DNA from 3 places in the Duganella rhizosphaerae genome. Region 2 is predicted to be linked to each of the others. Evidence: predicted binding sites of a transcription regulator. Region 2 holds the regulator's gene; each other region holds the start of a gene.

Region 1 (6,867 bases), on a different contig from region 2:
TCGCGTTCTGCATCGGCATGTTCACCGCGTTGACCAGCTGCGCCGGCATGCACCACTCGGCGCGGTCCACCGGCTGATGCAGCTTGGCCAATTGCTGCTGCGTATGCACGCGTTGCGCGCGCAGCAGGTTGCCCAGCGCATCGCCCGGCGCCACGTCCAGCTGCTCGTAGCTGGCCCACTTTTCGGGATAGCCTATGCCCACGTACAAGGTCTTCAGCTTGGCGTGCGCCTCCTTCCTGGTGGCCGGGGCCATCCACGCCAGCTGGTCGATGCGGGCATGGAAGGCGTCGATGATCTTGCCCACCATCTGCTGCAAGCGCTGCTTGGACTCCGGCGGGAAATACTTGGCGACATAGACTTTACCCAGCGCATCGGGCATGGCGGCGTTGACGGCGGCCAGGCTGCGCTTCCAGCGCACCGATTGCTGCGGCGTGCCGTTCAGCGTGCGGCCATAAAAGTCGAAGTGCTGGTCGGCCAGCGCCTTCGGCAGCGCGCTGCTGACCTGGTTGATGCGGTGGAAGGTGAGGAAATCCTTCCACGTTTCCAGCGGCGCCGACTGCACCAGCTTGGCCGCGCCGACTATGGCGGTCGGATGCCAGACGATGAATTTTTTCTGCTCGCCCAGGCCGGCGCTGGCGAAGAAGGCTTGCCAGTCCAGGCCCGGCGCCTTGCGCGCGAAATCGGCGGCGCTCCAGTTGTTGTTGGCCTTGAGCACGTCGGACGACACTTCGCGGCTGGCGTGCGCCAGCGCGATCTTGCGTTCCAGTTCGAACACGCGCGCGGCGCGGGCGTCGGCGTCGGCGATGCCGGCCAGCTTGAAGGTGGCGGCGATGTGCGCCTGGTATTGGCCGCGCAGCTTTTGCATGGCCGGCGTGGCGTCCAGATAGTAGGCGCGGTCCGGCATGCCCAAGCCGCCCTGCAACAGGTAAGGCGTGTAGTGCGCCGAGTCCTTCAGGCCTTGCGCGATCCACAGGCCGAACAGGTTTTCGGTGAAGAAGTTGGTGGCGTTGAGCGGATCGACATCGGCTTGCAGCGAGCCGCCCAGCGCCTGGGCCAGCGCGCGCTTGTCGCCGATGGCGGCGATCTGTTGCAGCAGCGGTTGCAGCGGCGCCAGGCCCTTGGCTTCGATCCCAGCCTCGTCCATGAAGGCGGCGTAGTAGTCGGCGATTTTTTTCGCCTCGGCGTCGGCCGGCTGCGCCGCCATCGCCTCGATCAACTTGACGATGCGCTGGTTGGTGTCCTCGATCAGCGCGTTGCCCACGCCCCAGCCGCTGCGGTCGGCCGGAATCTCGACGCTGTTGAGCCAGTCGGCGTTGATGTAGTCAAAGAAATCGTCGCCCGGCAGCACCGCGCTGTTGGCGGCGGCGGTCGATGGGGCGGCGGAGGTCGGCTCGGCGCGCAGCGGCGCGGCCAGCATCAGGGCGGCGCATATGGCCAGGCTTAACTTGCTTGCGGATGGGTGCATGGGAGTCCCTTGGTCGTGGATCTGGTTGAGTGTCAGGCGTGGTACGCCAGCGTGCACTGTATCGCCGCGGCGCGCCCGGCGATGCTGCTTTGCGACGAACGGCGGATTTGACGGAATAGATGGTAGCAACTCGGCAGAAAAGAGACGCCAGCCCCGCAAAATTGTTTCATTCAACGGGCGAATCGCTATATAGTTAGCCTATAGCAACGCGCTAACAACCCAGGAGATAAATATGAAACTTGATGCCCTGTTCCAGAATCCAACTGCGTTGCCCACCGCGCCCAAGGTCGTGGAAGAGCTGATCAGCAGTTTCGACAAGGCCAGCGTTTCGACCGAAGAGATCGCGAAGAAACTGTCGACGGATCCGGTGCTGAGCGCCAAGCTGCTGCGCCTGGCCAACTCGGCCTACTACCACGTCTCGCGCAGCATCGGCACGGTGGAAGACGCGGTGCTGATGCTCGGCTTCGTGACCGTGCGCACGCTGGTCATCAGCTCCGGCCTGGTCAGCGGCTTCAAGACCGTGCCCGGTCTCGACCTCAAGCAATTCTGGCGCTACAGCCTGCACACCGCGGTGTCGGCCAAGTGGATCGCCAAGAAAACCAAGGAAAACACCGACCTCGCCTTCACCATCGGCATGATGCACGCCATCGGCCAACTGGTGATCCACTCGGCGATGGCCGAGCAGGCGATGGCGCTCGACAAGGTGGCCGGCCCGCTGGACTCGCGCCGCCTGGACGCCGAGCAAGCCTCGTTCGGCTACACCTTCGCCGACGTCGGCGCCGAGCTGGCCAAGCGCTGGAAGTTCCCGCTGACGTTCTCGGAAACCATCCTGGCCTTCCCCGAGCCGCACCACAACGGCGAGCTGAACCGTCTGGCCGCCGTGGTCTCGCTGGCCGCCTGGCGCGCCCGCGTCGAGCAGGCCGGCCTGAGCGAAGACGAAATCGCCGCCTGCTACCCGTCCGACCTGGCCGAGGAACTGGGCCTGGACGACAACGCGCTGATCGACGAGATGCCGTCGCCGGACGAACTGAGCGCCGGCCTGGAAGAGCTGGTCAAATAAGCCAGCTTGCTGTTATCGCCACGGAAAGCCGCCGGTTTTGCCCCGAGCGGCTTTTTTTCGATCTTTTTCAAATATTTTTTCAAAACACCCTAAAGTTCCCATTTAAGGCGACGTTAATCAGGACATGCGGTAATCCGTTTTAACTAGCCAGGGTGAGAACATGACCTCCACCGAAGTCCTCTCGATGTACGAAAATATTGCCGGTTTGACCAATCAAATGGCCGCCGCCGCACGTCTGGGTGATTTCGACGGCCTGAACCGCCTGGAAGCGCAATGCGCCAGCGAAGCCCGCGCCACCGCCACCGGCGTACCGGCCCTGAGCGGCGCCCCGCGCCTGCGCAAGATCGACCTGCTGAAACAAATCCTGGCCAACGACCGCGCCATCCGCGACGTCACCGAGCCTTGGTTGAACAATGTACCGGGCGTGACGCATCAGTAAAATGCTGAGCTCCAATTAAAAAAGCGCCGTCAAGGCGCTTTTTTCATGGTGGGGTCAGTTCCGGCATCGTGCCATGTGGCGCAATGCCGGAACTGACCCCAAGTACTTAGCCCGCCAACGCTACCTTCAGCGACAACGCGATGCCCTGCGCCGCCTTGGTGATCTCGTCCAGCGACGGGAAACTCGGCGCGATACGGATATGGCTGTCCTTCGGATCGTTACCGTAAGGGAAAGCCGCACCAGCCGGCGTCAACGTGATGCCCGCCTCCTTGGCCAGCGCCACGGTGCGCTTGGCCGAACCGTCCGGCGTCACCAGATCGATGAAGTAGCCACCCTGCGGACGGGTCCACGACACGCCCGGCACGTCGGCCAGATAGTGCTCGAACTGCGCCAGCACCGCATCGAACTTCGGCTTCAGCAACAAACGATGCTGTTCCATCAACGCTTCCACCGTCGCCACATCCTTCAGCAGGCGCACATGGCGCAGCTGGTTGATCTTGTCCGGGCCGATGCTGCGGATACCCGCATGCTTGGTCCACCAGGCGATATTGGCGGGCGAAGCGGCCAGCGCGGCGATGCCAGAACCGGCCCAGGTCACCTTCGACGACGACGCGAACACGATCGCGCGGTCCGGGTTGCCGGCCTTGGCGCAGGCGTCCAGGATGTTGGCCACTTCCAGCTTTTGCTCGCCCAGATGATGGAAACGATAAGCGTCGTCCCACATCAGGCGGAAGTCCGGCGCCGCCGTCTTCATCGCCGCCAGGCGGGCCACCACGGCGTCCGAATACACCACGCCACCCGGATTGCTGTACTTCGGCACGCACCACATGCCCTTGATGCTGGCATCCTCGGCCACCAGTTTTTCCACCAGATCCATGTCAGGACCGGCTTCGGTCATCGGAATGTTGATCATCTTGATGCCGCGCGCTTCGCAGATGGCGAAGTGGCGGTCGTAGCCCGGCACCGGGCACAGGAAGGTTACCGGCTCGCGCACCCACGGCGCATTGCCGGGCGTGCCGTTGAGCAGGCTGTAGATGATCACGTCATGCATCAGCGACAGGCTGGCGCTGCTGTCGACCACCACTTGCGCGGCCGGCACGTCCAGCAGCTTGCCGAACAGTTCGCGCGCTTCCGGCAGGCCGATGGTGCCGCCGTAGTTGCGGCCATCGGTGCCGTCGGCGGCCTTGTAGCCGTCCAGCGACGCCATCAGGCCATTCGACAGATCCAGTTGCTCGGGCGCGGGCTTGCCACGGGACATGTCCAGTTTCAGGCCGAGTTGTTTGAAAGCCTGGTATTGCTCGTGATGCTGAGAAGGGAGATCTACTGCGGTCATAGCGCTCTTTCAGTATGGGGAAGACGGAGGGGGTCGAATACTATACCCCAGATTGTCTGGCCTCGATAAGAGCGTACAGTTATATACTTATTACTGCTGCATCATTGATTCCGGCGTGACTTCGTGCAGCGGCGGCGCCTCCATCGGCTGGTCGCCCTCGCCGGCCGGCTTTTTCTTGCGGAATCCCTGCCAGATTTTCAGCGGCCCGCTGCCGCGTTTCTTGCGCAGGTAGAAGTAGCCGCCGGCCCCCAGCAACAAGGCCAGCACACCGGCGCCGGCGGCGATCAGCGGCAGATTGCTGGCGGCCGGTTCCGGCGGTTTTTCCTTTTTGTACTTCAACTTGGGCAACACGCGCACCTTCTTGACCGGCGCCGAAGCCGTTTCAGAAGCCGCTGCGGAGACCGACGCCGCCCCGCCGGAAGCCGCCGCGCTTGCGGCCGCCGCGTGCGCCGCCGATGCTGACGCCGATGCCGGCGCCGCGTGCGCTGAAGCAACCGCAGCATGCCCCGCAGCCGTCCCGCCCTTTGCCGCCAGCGCCCCTTGCAGCAGCTTCACCTTGCCCTCCAGCTCGACGAGCTTGCTGGACAACTCCACACTGTGCGTATCCAGCGCCGCGCATTCCTTAGCACTCATGCCCGACGGGGCGCAGGCGGCCGGAGCCGCCGGCCGCTTCACGCCCTTAGGCAGCGGCAACGGCGCCAAGGGCAACAAAGCCTGCGCCACGCCCAGCGGCACGCCGCCGTCGGCCTGCGCCGCTTCGCTGCTGGCCGACGGTTTGGCCGGCGCCGGATGTGGCGCCAGGCGAGCCGTCGAGCCCATCGCATCGGCTATGCGCTCAGGCAAATTCCGCACCGCCGCCGACGGCCGCCGCGACGGCGCCGTCCGCACACCAGCCGGTTCGCCCACCTCGGACTCATGCGCCGACGGCATCGGCGCCGGCCGCGTCCGGTCCCGCACCGCCGCCACGGCCGGCGCCTCCGCTACCGCGACCGGTACCGGCGCCGGCGCCGCCTCCCTGACCGCCCGCTCCGCCCTGGCCAACGCGGCCGCCTGCGCCGCCGTCATGGCCGGCGGTGGCGGCGGCGCCGGATTCGGATCCGCCTGCAGCCACACGGTGGCCGCGCGCACATCCTGGCGCCCGGCGGCGCTCAGCTCCAGGAACAAATGCACATACTCGGCATCGATGGCGCGGGTGGTGGTGACATGCAGGAACTGCCGGCCATCGCGCCGCACCACCGACAGGCGCAGCGAGGCCAGCGCCGGATTCATCGTGATATTGGCGCCGCGATACACATCCTGCTGCGCCAGCCGGACCTGCAGGGCCGACACCTCGTCCGGCGCCAGCTGCACCAGTTCGATATCGGCCGCCAGCGGCTGGCCGATGTAGGAACGCACGGCGATATCGCCCAGCTCCGCCGCCGGCGCGGCGGCCGCCAGCAGCAAGGCGCCGGCGCAAGCAAAGATCGTGGTCAGGAATGGTGTGCGCTGCATGTCGGGGTCGCTTGGACGCGAATTCTTAAAGTGTATCAGCTATAACGGCTGATTTTCCCGGTTTTGTAGCCCTAGGTTAATTTTTCAAGACTGCGCTACACTGGCAGCCAGTTAGCAAACACACATGATTGCCTCCGCGCGCAAAGGAAAAACCATGAACACCAGAAGTGAACGTGACAGTTTTGGCCCGATCGACGTCCCCGACCACCAGTTGTGGGGCGCGCAAACCCAGCGCTCGCTGGAACACTTCCACATCTCCACCGAGCGCATGGCGCCGGAGCTGATCCACGCGCTGGCCAGCGTCAAGCGCGCCGCCGCCCGCGTCAACCTGGACCTGGGCCTGCTCGAAGGCGCCAAGGCCATCGCCATCACCCAGGCCGCCGACGAAGTACTGGCCGACAAGCACCCGACCGAGTTCCCGCTGGCCGTCTGGCAGACCGGCTCCGGCACCCAGTCCAATATGAACATGAACGAAGTGCTGGCCAACCGCGGCTCCGAGCTGATGGGCGGCGTGCGCGGCGAAGGCCGCAAGCTGCACCCCAACGACGACGTCAACAAGGGCCAGTCGTCGAACGACATCTTCCCCACCGCCATCCACGTGGCCGCCGCCCAGGCGCTGGCCAACCACGTGCTGCCGGCGCTGCGCGCGCTGCGCGACAGCCTGCACGCCAAGGCCGAAGCGTTCGCCGACATCGTCAAGATCGGCCGCACCCACCTGCAGGACGCCACGCCGCTGACCCTGGGCCAGGAATTTTCCGGCTACGTCGCCCACCTCGACTTCGCCGAGCGCGCCATCAGCACCGCCCTGCCCGGCGTGCTGCAGCTGGCGGCCGGCGGCACCGCCGTCGGCACCGGCCTCAACGCGCACCCCGAATACGCGCACCGCATCGCCGCCGAGCTGGAGCACACGCTGGCCCTGCCCTTCCGCAGCGCCGACAACAAATTCGCCGCGCTGGCCGGCCACGACGCCCTGCTGTCGGCCCACGGCGCACTGAAAACCCTGGCCGCCGCGCTGATGAAGATCGCCAACGACGTGCGCTGGATGGCGTCCGGCCCGCGCTCGGGCCTGGGCGAGATCA
Region 2 (6,867 bases):
TGTGAACTGCGTTACAAAACTTCTTTGACATCGGACATGGCGAACTGCCCGAGCGAGGTATTCAATTTGACGCCGCCGCTGCCGGTCGACACGCTGGCCACGGCCGCCAGTTGCAGCGCGGTCGAGTCGGTCAGCGTCTTGCCGGCGCTCACCGCCTTGACGGTGAAGGTGTAGGCGCCGGCCGGCGCGGCGGTCTTGCCGTCGGTGGTGCCGTCCCAGGTGATCGGGTAGGTGCCGACGTCGGTGCTCTTCATGCTCATGGTGCGCACCGTGGCGCCGCTCTTGTCCTGGATCGAGATCGTCACGCTCTCGGCGGGCGAGGCCAGGTCGATGCCGAACACGCTGGTGCTGCTGCTCTTGCCGGCGTCGTCGGTGCTGGTCGACAGCTGGATGCCGGCGCCCTTGACCAGCACGCCCTTGCCGATCAGGTTGGTGGCGGTCAGCGATTGCGAGGCGGCCTGGTCGGTGCGCAGCGATTCCAGCGTGGCGTTGACCTTGTTGATGCCGGTCACCGTCGACAGCTGGGCCAGCTGGCTGGTCATGGCCGCGTTGTCCATCGGGTTCAGCGGGTCCTGGTTCTTCAGCTGCGTGACCAGCAGCTTCATGAACTTGTCCTGGTCCGCGCCGATGTCGTTGGACGTGCTGCTGGTGCCGCTGGTGTTGTTGGTGGTGTTGACCGGCGCCGCGACTGGCGTGTCGATCACTGAGCTGATAGTCATGATTGCCTCTTAAAAATTACTGGCCGATGGTCAGGGTTTTGAGCAGCAGCGTCTTGGCCGCGTTCATGGTTTCGACGTTGGTCTGGTAGGAACGCGAGGCCGACAGCATGTTGACCATCTCGTCCACCACGTTCACGTTGGGCATGGTCACATAGCCCTTGTCGTCCGCCATCGGATGCTTGGGGTCGTACATCTGCTTCATCGGCGACTGGTCTTCCACCACCTGCTTGACCCGCACCCCGGTCGAGGCGCCGCCGTCGGCCGGCGTGGTCGCCTCGAACACCACCTGGCGCGCGCGGTAGGCCTCGCCGCTGGCGCTGGTGGCGCTGTCGGCATTGGCCAGGTTGGAGGCCACCACGTTGAGCCGCTGCGCCTGGGCGCTCATGGCCGAACCTGAAACATTGAAAATATTAAACAGCGACATGATCAGTTACCTCCCTGTATCGCCGCCATCATGTTCTTGATCTGGGCGTTGATTGCGGTGATGCCGGCCTCGTAGCGGATGGCGTTGTCGGCGAACTGGTTGCGCTCGACGTCCATGTCGACCGTGTTGCCGTCGACCGCGCCCTGCACCACGCCGCGGTACAGCAGCGGCGTACCGTCCGCCATGGTGGTGCCGTCTGGTTGAGGGTTGGGGAAATGCTTGCTGGCGGTGGTCTTCAGCGTGGCGGTCGGGCTGGCCTTGTCCAGCGCGGCCTGCATGGCGCTGGAGAAATCGATGTCGCGGGCCTTGTAGTTGGGCGTATCGCCGTTGGCGATATTCGAAGCGAGCACGCTCTGCCGCTGAGAGCGCAGTCCCAGCGCGGCTTCGTTAAAGCGCAGATAATCGTCGAGTTTCCCAACCATGGCAGCTCCCAATGGACGTACTTGTTATGACAGGATCGATGATACGGAGTTGCCTGCCGTAACCATCGAGCGATAAGACAGCGCTTTTCGGTCCTATTCAAGGCTTCAAGTCCAGGCCGCCAGACTATGATGGCAATATTGAAGGGGACTCTCACACCATGAAACGACTGCTCATCACCGCCGCCCTGCTGGCCCTGCTGCCGGCGGCCCAGATTCAGGCTCAGACCCAGGCTCAGCAAGCCGCGCCCCTGCGCCAGGACGCGGCCGCGCTCAAGCGCAGCGTCGAACAGTTCCTGCAAGTACAAAGCGGCGGCCTGCCCGGCCAGGTCACGGTCGCGGTCGGCGCCATCGACCCGCGCATGAACCTGGCCGCCTGCGCCGATCCGCAAGCTTTCTTCATGCCCGGCGCGCGCGCCTGGGGCAAGACCACGGTCGGCGTGCGCTGTGCGACACCGGCGGCCTGGACGGTATATATTCAAGCCACGGTCACCGTGGTCGGCGAATACATCGCCAGCGCCGCCCCGCTGGCCCAGGGCCAGGCCATCGAGGCCGGCCAGCTGGTGACCCTGAAGGGCGATCTGACAACATTGCCGGCCGGAATAGCCACCGACATGGGCCAGGTGATCGGCCGCAGCACCAATATCTCGCTGCCGCCGGGCACGCCGCTGCGCCTCGACACGCTGCGCAGCAAGCCGGTGGTGCAGTCCGGCCAGCTGGTGCGGCTGGTTTCCAGCGGCAATGGTTTCAGCGTGTCGGCCGAGGCGCGCGCCATGAGCACGGCGGGCGACGGCCAGGTCGTGCAGGTAAAAACTTCCGGTGGGCAACAAATCACGGGAATCGCCAAGGCAGGCGGGCTGGTGGAGGTGGCGTTTTGATCGAACGCCACGGGTCTTGAGGCACGGCAAAGCTAAAGTTTTGGCTGCAGCCGCCGTTACATACTCAGATCCCGGAGTTTCGTACTCCTACCAGAGAAGGATGATGCTGTGAAAATTAACGATACATTGAAGAGCACGACCGGCTTGCCGTCGTCGACTCCGGCTTCCACCTCGACTGCGCGCGGCGCAGACAAGGCGGCAGCGCCGGCGACGCCCGCAACGTCCGACAACGTGCGCCTGTCGCCGCAAGGCCAGGCATTGGCGGCCAGTGCGGCCGGCGGCGCCAGCGCGGTGTTCGACACCAAAAAAGTCGAGCGCATCAAGCTGGCAATTGCCGACGGCCAGTTCCAGGTCAACTCGGAAAAAGTAGCGGATGGCTTGCTGGATACAGTCAAGGATCTGCTGCACTCTCGCAAACGATAGGTCTACCATGTCAACCGCTACCCCGCTGAACAGCCTGCGCGAAGAAGAACACATCATGACGACCCTGCTGGGCGTCCTGAAGCAGGAGCAGCAACATCTGGTGGCGGCGGAAATCGACGGCCTGACGGCGGTCACCAGCAAGAAATCGGCACTGGTCACGCAGATGACCCTGTTGTCGGCCCAGCGCCACCGCGCCCTGGGCAAGGCCGGCTACCCGGCCGAGGAAGCCGGCATGGATGCCTGGGTTGCCGCCAGCGGCGCCGACGCCGCCGAAGCTTCCGTCCTTTGGCAGGCGCTGCAGCAACATGCGCGCGAAGCCAAGGAACTGAACCGCATCAACGGCATGCTGATCAACAAGCAGATGAACCACACGCAAGGCGCGCTGCAAGCGCTGCGGCCGCAATCGGCGGGCGCAAACAATTTCTACGGCCCTGGCGGCCTGTCCACTTCCCTGCCCCGCAGCCGCGGCTTCCTGGCCGGCTGACTCTTTACCCCGCACGGCCATGCGGGGTCAGACCCCGTCCGGGGTCTGACCCCTAAGCGACGCAGCAAGCATATTGCTTAATTATTCGGGGCAGGCGTCGGCACTTCCGTTACCGTATCCGGGATACCGGACAAGATCGTCACCGCCACGCGGCGATTGCGCGCGCGGCCGATCGGATTGTCGTTCGGCGCCACCGGCACGTTCGAGCTGAAGCCCACCGCCGTCAGGCGCTCCGGCGCCACGCCGGCGTCGATGAACAGCCGCACCACGCTGCTGGCGCGCACCGCCGACAATTCCCAGTTGGACGGGAACAGCGTGTTGCGGATCGGCTGGTTGTCGGTGTGGCCTTCGACCTGCACCTTGTGATCGTCGCTTTTCAGCAGGCCGGCGACGGCGCGCAGCGCTTCGGTCGACTCGTTGGTCAGGCGCGCCTCGCCCGGGTCGAACAGCACCGAGGCATTGATCTCGACGCTGACGCCGCGGCTGTTTTGCGTGACGCGCACCTTGCCCTCCTTGACCAGCGGCGCCAGCGTGGACAACAAGTCCTGCGCCAGCTTGGTCATCTGGGTTTTTTCCTTGCGCAGCAATTCGGCGTGGCGCCGCAGATTGGGATTGGGGATAGGCAGGTTGGGCACTTCGGTGTTGACCGGCTTGGCCGAGCCGGCGCCGCCGAAGGCGTCTCCCAGCGCCACCGACAGCACCTTGTAGCGGCCGATGTTGACCACCGAAATCGCATACATCACCACGAAGAAGGCGAACAGCAGCGTGATGAAGTCGGCGTAGGAGATCAGCCAGCGCTCGTGGTTCTCCGGTTCGTCGTCGAACTTCCTGCGGGCGCGCCGGCTGTGCATGTCAGTGTTCCCGCATCAGCGTGGCGATGCGCTCGTCGATGACGCGCGTGTGGTCGCCGGTGGCGATGTCGTAGAACACGGCGGCGGCGATTTCCTGCTGGTGCACCGCCTGCGTGACGATGGCCTTGAGCTTGTTGGCGATCGGGTAGAAGAACAGGTTGGCCAGGCCGACGCCGTAGATGGTCGAGACGAAGGCCACGGCGATGCCGGAACCGAGCTTGCTGGGATCGGACAGGTTTTCCATCACGTGGATCAGGCCCAGCACCGCGCCCAGGATGCCGATGGTGGGCGAATAGCCGGCCGCCGATTCCCAGATGCGCACCGCCTGGCGTTCTTCGGTTTCGTAGGCGGTGATTTCGGTGTCGAGGATCTGGCGCAGCTTGTCGGGGTTGATGCCGTCGACGATCAGGCGCAGGCCCTTGGTGTTGAACTGGTCCTTGGAGGCGAGCATATAGCGCTCCAGCGACAGCAGGCCGTCGCGGCGCGCCGCCAGGTTCCAGGCGTTGATGTCGCGCGCCAGCACGGCGCGGGTGTCGGCCGGCGGCGCGAACACCAGGCGCAGCATGCGCACGCCGCGCATGAAGGTCTTGAAACGGGTCTGCAGCATCACCGCGCCGAAGGTGCCGATGACGACGATCGCGAACGCGGCCGGCTGCAGCAGCGACGCCAGCTTGCCGCCTTCGAGCGTCTGGCCGACGATGATGCCGGCCAGCGCCAGCAGCACCCCGGCTACGCTGGCCCAGTCCAAGACCGCTCCCGAAGTGAGGCGCGCAGCCGCGCCACGGCCTGCGTATGCAGCTGCGATACGCGCGATTCCGATACGCCCATGACGGCGCCGATTTCTTTCAAGTTGAGCTCCTCTTCGTAGTACAGCCCCATCAGGATTTTTTCGCGCGGCGGCAAGGCGTCGATGGCGTCGATCACGGCCTGGCGGAAGTCGCCGTCCAGCAGCGAGCGCAGCGGGTCGCTCTCCTCGTCCGAGCAGTAACGGTCGAGGAAGCTGTCGTTGCCGTCGTCGTCGTGAAAATCTTCGTAGTACACCAGCTGGTGGCCGCCGCCGTCGGACAGCATTTCCTGATAGTCGGCCAGCGACAGCTTGAGCATCTTGGCCACTTCCGATTCGGTCGGCGGATGGCCGAGGCGCTGCTGCAGCGTGCTCATCGCGGTTTCGATCTTGCGCATGTTCTGACGCATCGAGCGCGGCAGCCAGTCGCTGTTGCGCAGTTCGTCCAGCATGGCGCCGCGGATGCGCAGCACGGCGTAGGTTTCGAACTGGGCGCCATGGGTATCCTCGTAACGGCTGATGGCGTCGAGCAGGCCGATCATCCCGGCTTGCACCAGATCGTCGACTTCGACGCTGGGCGGCAGTTTCGCCTTCATGTGATGGGCCAAGCGCTTGACCAACGGCATATGCTCCGTCAGTAAAGAGTCCTTGTCCACTTTCCCTTTGACCGTGTACATAGCCGTTTATTATTGGTTAAGCGCTAAAATTGTGATGCTCCCTTAACGGAAAGATGGCGAGCCGGCCAGCGCGAAGCGCCCCGCCAGTTGACGAAACGCGACCGAAGCCCCGGCCAACGGAAACGCATCGACCACCGCACGCCCCAAGCGTGCCGCGCGTTGCAGGTATTCATCCGCCGGCACCGATCCCATCGAAACGAGATTGACCGCCAGGTATCGGCTGGCTGCCTGTGCCATATTATCGTATACCACCTTTGCTTCCGATTCGGAAGCCCCGGTGACCAGAATTCCAAACGGCCGCCGACCCAGCTCCTGGTTCAGGCGCTTGATCATACTGTACGCGGCCTTGATCGAGGTAGCGCTATTCGATACCTGCACCACGATTTCCGAGCTGGCCATGACCGGCACCGGGAAGGCCACGCCGTCGAACTCGCCGTCGACGATGACGATGCCGGTCTGCTTGGCCAGCACGTCGAAGGCCTTGGCCAGGCGGCGCGTCTCGTCCGGGCCGCTGCGCGCCACGCCGCGTGTCATCGACGCCACAGCGAAGCCTTGCGGCACCTGGTGGATCACCTGGTTGAGCGCGCATTCCTGGCGCGCCACGTCGAGCAGGCTGGCGCCGCCGTCCACGCCCAGGCGCGAGGCCACGCCATGGGCGCTGGCGCAGGCGTCCACCAGCAGCACGTCGTTGCCGGCGCGCGCCAGCGAGGCGCCCAGGTTGACCAGCATGGCGCCCTTGTCGTCCTGCGGCGTGGCCGACAGGAAGGTGACGATGCGGGGCTGCGGCCCCGCCAGCATGCGGCGCAGTCCCTCCGCCTGGTCGAAATCGAAATTAGCCAAGGTGCACCTCGCGCATTGCTTGCTCGTGCTGGCCGTTGCTCATCAGCAGGGGCAGTTCGGCGTCCAGGTATTGGGTGGCGGCGACATCGCGTTTCAATTTGAAAGCGCGGTCGATCAGGTAGGCCGGATCGGCCAGGTGCAGGTCTTCCGGCACGCGCTGGCCGTTCGACACGTAGAACAGGTTGAGTTTTTGGCGGATCACCACGTCGAGCACGTTGCCGATCGCGGCCGCTTCGTCCAGCTTGGTCATGATGCAGCCGGCCAGGCCGCTGCCCTGATAGGCGCGCACCACTTCGTTCAGGGTTTCCTGGGTGGCCGTGGCGTTCAGGCACAGCAGGCGCTTGACGTCGGAGCCGGCGCCTTGCAGC
Region 3 (6,867 bases), on a different contig from region 2:
GCGCGTCGAGGCCCTCGGCGATCTCGCCGCCGGCCTTCTTGTCGAGCGCGGCGCGCAGGCCGCTGTCGATGATCATGATGGCCTTGGAGATCGATTTGCCCTTCTCGCCGATGTCGCCATTGCGCATGCCCGCCAGCGCGGCGTTCAAGGCCACCATGGCGCCGTCGAACAGCATGACGATCAGCTTGTGGGGACTGGCGGCGACCACGCCGGTTTCCATGCCGACCTTGGCATAGGCGCTCACGCCAGTTTGTCGAGATCCAAACATACTCTGTCTCCTGTTAAAGCGTTAGCGGTTATTGCTTGGCAAGCGCCGCGAACTGTTGCGTCAAGAATGACGCGGTGGTATTCATGCTGGCGATCGAGGTGTCGAGCGCCGTGTATTGCGCGCGGTAGCGCGCTTCGATATCGCTCAGGCGGGAGGCGAACGCGTCCTTCTGCTTGGCGACATCCTTGACTGAGTTGTTCAGGCCGGTGGTGCGGCTGGTGATCGCGCCCTTGGCGCCCAGGTAGCCCGCCGCCAGCGAGTTGAGCTGGTAGGCATAGCCCTGGGAGAAGCCGAAACTGCCGCGCGAGCCGGTGCTGTCGCCGGTGATCGTCAGCTTCAGCCCGTCGACCGGGGCGCCCGGCGAGCCGGTCAGGGTCTGGCCGCTGCCGCTGGCGGTGTAGCCGCCGATGGTGCCGGCCACGTCCAGGCCGTCGACCGAGGCGCCGGCGCCGAAGGCGGCCGAGATGTCGGTGCCGGTCGCGGTGGCGACATGGATGTTCGATTTGGCGCCGTAGCTGGTCGAGGCGAGCTTGAGCTTGCCATCGTCGCCGACGGTGGCGCTGACGGTGGCGCCGGCGTTGGCAAACGCGCTGACGCCGTTGATCGACGATTGCAGCAGCGTCGCCAGCTGGCTGGGATTGTAGCTGCCGGCCGGCAGCGAAATGGTGGCGGTGTTGGCCAGCGTGGCCGGCTTGGTGTCGTTCAGCGTCACGGTCCAGGTGGTGTCGGTGTCGATCACGGTTTCGGCCGGCAGCACGGCGGTGCCCTGCAGCGTCCCCTGGGTGGCCAGCTGGGTGATGTTGATCGCGTAGTCGCCGGCCTTGCTGTTGCTGCCGGAGCTGACGAACTTGACGTCCGGATCGCTGCCGTGGCCGACCGCCGCGAACAGGCCGGCGATGTCGTTGAAGTTGTTGGTCACGGCCTTTTGCAGCTTGGCGTTGTCCAGGCTCAGCGTGCCGTCCTTCTGGAACGAGATGCCGATCTGCGACAGATTGGTCAGGCTGGTGCCCTGCAAGCCGGTGATCGAGGTGCCCAGCTGGCGGCGGATCGACGCCTGCAGATTGCGCAGCGTGGTGTCGCCCAGCAGCGGGCCGCCGGTCTTGGTTTCCGGATCGTAGGCGCCCAGCTGCGCGATCTGGCCGTTCAAATCGTTGTAGGCCTTGACGAAGCCGTTGACCGAGGTGGTCAGGGAGCCGCTGTCCTTGCTCACCGACAGCGACGAACTGCCGACCTTGAGGGCGTTGATGCTGATGCCGCTGATGGCGCCGTTGATGCCGGTGCTGGGACTGGTGACGGCGATGCCGTTGACGGTGGCCAGCGTGTCGGCCGCGGCCGCCTTCTGGCTCAGGTTCTGGACGCCGCCCGGGTCGTAGCCCAGCAGCGCCACCAGGTCCGGTTCCGGCGGATTGCCGCCCGAGCCGGACAGCGTGATCTTCATGGTCGAACTGGCGCCGGTCGCCGACGAGGTCAGGATCAGGTGATTCGGTTTGGCGCTGGTGCCGGTCGAACCGTCCGAGACGATGCTGGCGGTGACGCCGAAGTTGCCCTTGTTGATCGCCGCCATGATGCCCTGCAGCGTGTTGTTCGAGCTGTCGATGACGATGTTGCCGCTGGTGCGGCTGGAGTCGGCCGTGAAGCTGGCGCCCAGATAGGCGCCGCCGACGCCGGCGGTGAAGCCCGCCTTGCTGGGATCGGTGCCGCCGACGGTGATCGGGCTGCCGTCCGCCGACACCAGCGTGATCGAGCCGACCGCCGTGGTGCTGGAGCCGATGTTGGCCGTGCCGCTGTTGCCGATGCCGCCGGTGACGCTGCCTTCGACCGCTTCGGCGATGGCGATGTTGCTGCCGTCGGCGTTGAGAAACTGCAGGTCGCCGCCGGCGGCCGTGCCGCTGACGGTGATGTTGGCGTCGGCCAGCGCGCGCCCGACGGCGCTGGTGGGCGCCAGCGCGGCGTCGAGCGAGGCGGCGGTGACGCCGCCGGCGGCGCCGGCCGCCACGCCGGCCGCCTGGACGGCGATTTCCACGCCGCCCACCGTCAGTTTGTAGGTGCCGCCGCCGCTGGTGTCGACATTGCCGTAGCTGGACGCGCCGGCGGCGCCGAACAGGGTGGCGTCGGTGGCGGTGGTGGAGGCCTTGGCCGACACGCCTGTGGTGGCGCTCTTGGCGTTGATGGCGTCGGCCAGCAGGCGCGCGCTGCGGGTGCTGCCGTCGGTGGCGATCGCGGTGTTGTTGATGCTCAGCGAGCCGGTCGACACGCCGCCGCTCGACAGGCTGGGGCCCAGCTTGACGCCGGCGATGCCGAAGGTGCCGCCGCCGGTGGTGCCGAGCGAAAAATTGATGGTGGTCTTGGCGCCCAGGCCGATGGCGGCGGTGGTGCTCTTCTGGCCGGTCGCGGCCAGCGTTTGCGCCTGCGCGATCTGGCTGATGTTGACGCGGTAGTTGCCGGGCTGCGCGGTGCTGCTGGCGGTGGCGGTCATCACCGTGGTGTCGCTGGGCGCGCTGATCAGGGTCTGGAAGCTGGAGACCGAGGTCAGGCCGGCCAGCGCGGTCTGGAACGAGCCCAGCGCGCCGGATAAATTGCCGAACGCGGACACCTGCGCCAGATAACTGGCCGACTTCTTGTCGTAATCGGCCAGCGGCGCCGACTCGACCGCCATCAGCTTGCTGACGATGGAGTCGACCGGAATGTTCGAGCCGATGCCTGGTGAAGAGATGCCCACGTTGTGCTCCTAAGTAAAGCAATAATATAAGACAATATCGGCAGAATCAAACCGGACTTGAGAGGGGAGAATACCTGCCAGTTCAGGCAAAGCTGAAAAAACGGGCGGCGCTCGGCGGCGCGGGGCGTGGCGGGGCGGTTCCGCAGCGGACGTGGCCGGCGAGATCCGCAGTGGCGGCGCTCCTGCGTGCAGGATGCCATGAAGACAGAAAAAGCGGCGCGCGCGAGCGCGGCCGCTTCAGGCGGTTTGCTGGATCAGCAAGCCGGAGGCGCCGGATTTCGATTCCAGCGATTTGGCGATTTCCAACGCCTCGGGCGAGGGAATCTGGCGCAGTACTTCCTTGGTGGTCTGGTCGATCACTTTCACCACGGTACGCTTGGTGTCGCTGTCGACCGAGAATTCCAGGCCTTGCGACTTGGCCTGCGCCGACTTGTTCAGCTGCGATACGGCCTGGTTGACCTGGTCGAGCGTCGGCACGTTGGCCGGGCCTTTGACGGCGGCCGCGGTTTCGACCGCCGTGGCCGGCGTGCGCGCGGCGCCGTGGGCGGCGACTTCGCCGCCGGCGGCGCTGGCCGGACGGTCTGCTGGGCGGGCCTGGGCGGCCGAGCCGATGGTATCGATAGTCATGATGCTTCCTTTGTGAAAAATCCCCGGCTGAATAAATCAACCGGGGAACCTAGTCAGAGTTGCGGCGCTCGTCCGCCGACCCTTCCCCGGATTTTAACCACGCAGCAGGGACAACACGCCGTTCGGCAGCGAGTTAGCCTGGGCCAAGATGGCGGTGCCAGCTTGTTGCAGGATCTGGCCGCGGGTCAGGTTGGCCGTTTCCGACGCGAAGTCGGTATCTTGAATCCGGCTACGCGAGGCCGACAGATTCTCGGTCGCGGTATTCAGGTTCGAGATGGTCGAGGCGAAACGGTTCTGAATCGCACCCAGCGACGCGCGGTTGCTGTTGATCTGGTTCAGCGCCGAATCGATGGTCTTCAGGGCGGCGTTGGAACCGGCCACGGTGCTGACGTCGAGCTTGGACACCGATTGCAGCGAGCTGGCCTGGGTGGCGGCGACGATGGCGGTGCCGGTGCTGCTGACCGAGAAGCCGTTGTCCGACGAGAAGTCCAGGTGGCCGCCGACGGTGATGCTGGAACCGGCGCCGGCGTTGATGACCGGCGTGGCGCCCGAGTTGTCGACGGTATCGGCGGCGCCGCCGGCGCCGAAGGTGACGCCGGTGGCGACCACGGCGGCGGTGGTGCCCGACGCTGGTTTGTCGGCGCCGCGCAGGAAGGCGGTGGCCAGGCCGTCGTCGGCAGCCGTGTTGGTGTTCTGGATCTGGATGTCGTCGCCGTTGGCGTCGCTCAGGGCGATTTCCTTGGCGGTGCCGGCCGAATTGGTCTTGATGGTGGCGCTGATGCCGGTCGTGCCGCTCTGGGCGTTGATGGCCTGCGCCAGCGAGGACACGTCGCCGCCCTTGACCTGGGCCGCGATGGTGACGGCGCTCGATTCCTTGTCGTTGGCCACCGAGTTGGAACCGCGCAGCGTGAACTGGTAGGAACCGTCTTTCAGGCCGGTGGTCGGGTTGGCAGGGTCGGAGCCCGACAGCGTGGCGCTGGTGACGGCCGAAGCCCTCACGCCGCTGGTGCCGGCCTGGCTGTTGATGGCCGCGGCGATGGTCTTGGCGCTGTCGCTGGTCTTGACCGCAACGTTGGTGGTGACGCCGGCGCCCGAGCTCAGGGTCAGCGTTTCGTCCGCGGTAATGTTGTTCTTGTTGCCGGTGATCGCTTCCGACACGCGGGCGCCGCCGTAGGTCGAGGTGGAGGTGTTGTTGCCCAGGTCGGTGGCCTTGGCCGAGCCGACGCCGATGTTGATGGTCTGGCCGGAGTTGGCGCCGACCTGGAACTGGGCCGAGGTCAGCGAACCGTCGAGCACGTTCTGGCCGTTGAACTGGGTGGTGTTGGCCACGCGGTCCAGCTCGTTCGACAGGGCCGAGACCTCGCCCTGGATCGACTTGCGGTCGGAATCGGAGTTGGTGCCGTTGGCGGACTGGACTGCCAGTTCGCGGATACGTTGCAGCAGATCGCCTGCCGTGCTCAAGCCACCCTCAGCCGTTTGAGCCAGCGAGATGCCGTCGTTGGCGTTACGTGCTGCCTGGGTATTGCCGCGAATTTGCGAGGTGAAGCGCTCGGAAATCGCCAGGCCGGCGGCGTCGTCTTTTGCGCTGTTGATGCGCAAACCGGAAGACAGGCGTTGCAGGGATGTCGACAGCGAGGCTTGCGACGTGGTCAGGTTACGTTGCGAATTCAGCGATGCAATATTAGTGTTAATGACTTGTGCCATGATGTTTCTCCAGACTGATACTTCGATTCGGCAATATGCTCAGTTCCCATTGGTCTGTCTCCACGTTCCGAGACATTCAAACCGCTGTTGTTACTGGTAACGGTTGCCCAGTGGGAAAATTAAGGGGCGGAAAGAGGGGAAATTTTCTCTGGCGGGCCTAAAGTTCAACACCTATGCCCGTTTAAACGACAGCAACGGCGGAATCTTTAGGGCAAAAATAATTATTTTTCACCCTTGTTTTTGGGCAAAAAAAAGCCCGGCGGGCGCCGGGCTGGGATCAAACTGACAACAAAGCGGCTCAGTCGGCCACCACCACCCGGTTCTTGCCGGTCTGCTTGGCGGTGTACATGGCCTTGTCGGCCCGCTTGACCAGTTCGGTCTGCTCCTCGTTGGGACGGCGCAGCGCCACCCCGGCCGAGAAGGTGATCAGCACTTTCTCGTTATCGTGCAGGAAGAAGTGCTTGGTCAGCTCGCGCTGCAGCCGGGTCATGGTGCTCGACGCCGCCTCGACCGAGGTTTCCGGCATCAGGATCAGGAATTCCTCGCCGCCGAAGCGGGCGATCACGTCCATCGAGCGCAAGGTGTCCTTGACGATCTTGACCAGGTGCTTGAGCGCGGCGTCGCCGGCGATGTGGCCGTAGGTGTCGTTGAGCTTTTTAAAATCGTCGAGATCGAGGATGGCGATGCACAGCGGCGTGCCGCGGCGGTCGGCGCGCGCGGTCTCGCGCTCGAACACGTCGTCCAGGCCGCGGCGGTTGAGGCTGCCGGTCAGCTGGTCTTCGCGCACCAGTTCGCTCAAATGCTGCAACTTCGCTTCCAGCGCGTGGATGCGGTTCTCGGCGTCCTGCACTTCCTGGCGCGCCAGCACCATCTTGTCGCGCGCCTTGAGCGCCTCGCTCTGCACCAGCCGGGTTTCCTTGAGGACGTCGTCGAGGATGGTGTTGAGCTCGGCGATATTGTCGGCCTTGCTGATCTTTTCCGAATAGCCGCCGATCTTTTCGTGGAAGTCGCCGGTCGAAGCCGCCACTTGGCCGAGGCGGTCGATAAAGGTCATCATCATGTTCTTGACGGTGAGCTTGACGTCCGACAGGCTGTGCTTGAGCTGGCCCTGCTTGTAGATCACTTCCTTCAGGCTGCGGGTGGCTTCCTCCAGCGCGCGCACGTCGATCGGGCCGGTGATCAGGTTTTGCACCGATTCGATCTGGCCGCGCAGCCAGCTGTCGTCGTCGAGCAGCTCGCTGACGTTTTCCAGCAGCAGCTTGAACAGGCGCAGCAGCAATTCCTGCTGTTCGCCGCTGTCGCCGCCGCGCAGCTCGATCTGGTAGCACAGCTGCTTCAGGCGCACGGCGATCTCGGCCAGCGCCTCCTCGCTGTGGGCCAGCTTGGTGGCCGCGCCCAGCGATTCGGCCTCGGCCACCAGCATCGGCGCGCCCGACAACAAGGACGCGACGGCGAAGGTCAGGGTGCGGCTGAGCAGGTCGCGCAGCGTGCGGCTTTGCTCGTCCTCGGGCAGCAGGCCGGCCACCTCGATGCCGCCCTTCTTGCCGAC

The links. Region 2 encodes FliA, which starts transcription of late flagellar genes. Its sites were predicted from a motif close to CTAAAGTTTNNNNNNNNNNNGCCGNTA; they were not measured.
Region 1: RUGAMON1_RS29560 (flagellar protein FliT) is a predicted target of FliA. The motif match lies at 2,615-2,641, and genes of this name have one in related genera.
Region 3: RUGAMON1_RS32095 (flagellin N-terminal helical domain-containing protein) is a predicted target of FliA. The motif match lies at 5,416-5,442, and genes of this name have one in related genera.

The regions. Positions count from the first base shown of each region.
Region 1 is NZ_BPWK01000020.1:97,946-104,812, forward strand. It holds gene RUGAMON1_RS29550 (M13 family metallopeptidase) at 1-1,465, opposite strand, end outside; gene RUGAMON1_RS29555 (HDOD domain-containing protein) at 1,698-2,525, shown strand; gene RUGAMON1_RS29560 (flagellar protein FliT) at 2,686-2,964, shown strand; gene RUGAMON1_RS29565 (aspartate aminotransferase type Ic) at 3,071-4,297, opposite strand; gene RUGAMON1_RS29570 (type IV pilus assembly protein FimV) at 4,388-5,788, opposite strand; gene fumC (class II fumarate hydratase) at 5,943-6,867, shown strand, end outside.
Region 2 is NZ_BPWK01000012.1:24,315-31,181, forward strand. It holds gene RUGAMON1_RS22710 (flagellar hook assembly protein FlgD) at 12-719, opposite strand; gene flgC (flagellar basal body rod protein FlgC) at 736-1,143, opposite strand; gene flgB (flagellar basal body rod protein FlgB) at 1,146-1,565, opposite strand; gene flgA (flagellar basal body P-ring formation chaperone FlgA) at 1,724-2,440, shown strand; gene flgM (flagellar biosynthesis anti-sigma factor FlgM) at 2,549-2,863, shown strand; gene RUGAMON1_RS22735 (flagellar protein FlgN) at 2,871-3,347, shown strand; gene motD (flagellar motor protein MotD) at 3,425-4,198, opposite strand; gene RUGAMON1_RS22745 (flagellar motor protein) at 4,200-4,946, opposite strand; gene RUGAMON1_RS22750 (RNA polymerase sigma factor FliA) at 4,928-5,659, opposite strand; gene RUGAMON1_RS22755 (MinD/ParA family ATP-binding protein) at 5,702-6,499, opposite strand; gene flhF (flagellar biosynthesis GTPase FlhF) at 6,492-6,867, opposite strand, start outside.
Region 3 is NZ_BPWK01000031.1:974-7,840, forward strand. It holds gene fliS (flagellar export chaperone FliS) at 1-268, opposite strand, end outside; gene fliD (flagellar filament capping protein FliD) at 297-2,987, opposite strand; gene RUGAMON1_RS32090 (flagellar protein FlaG) at 3,225-3,614, opposite strand; gene RUGAMON1_RS32095 (flagellin N-terminal helical domain-containing protein) at 3,708-5,318, opposite strand; gene RUGAMON1_RS32100 (GGDEF domain-containing protein) at 5,617-6,867, opposite strand, start outside.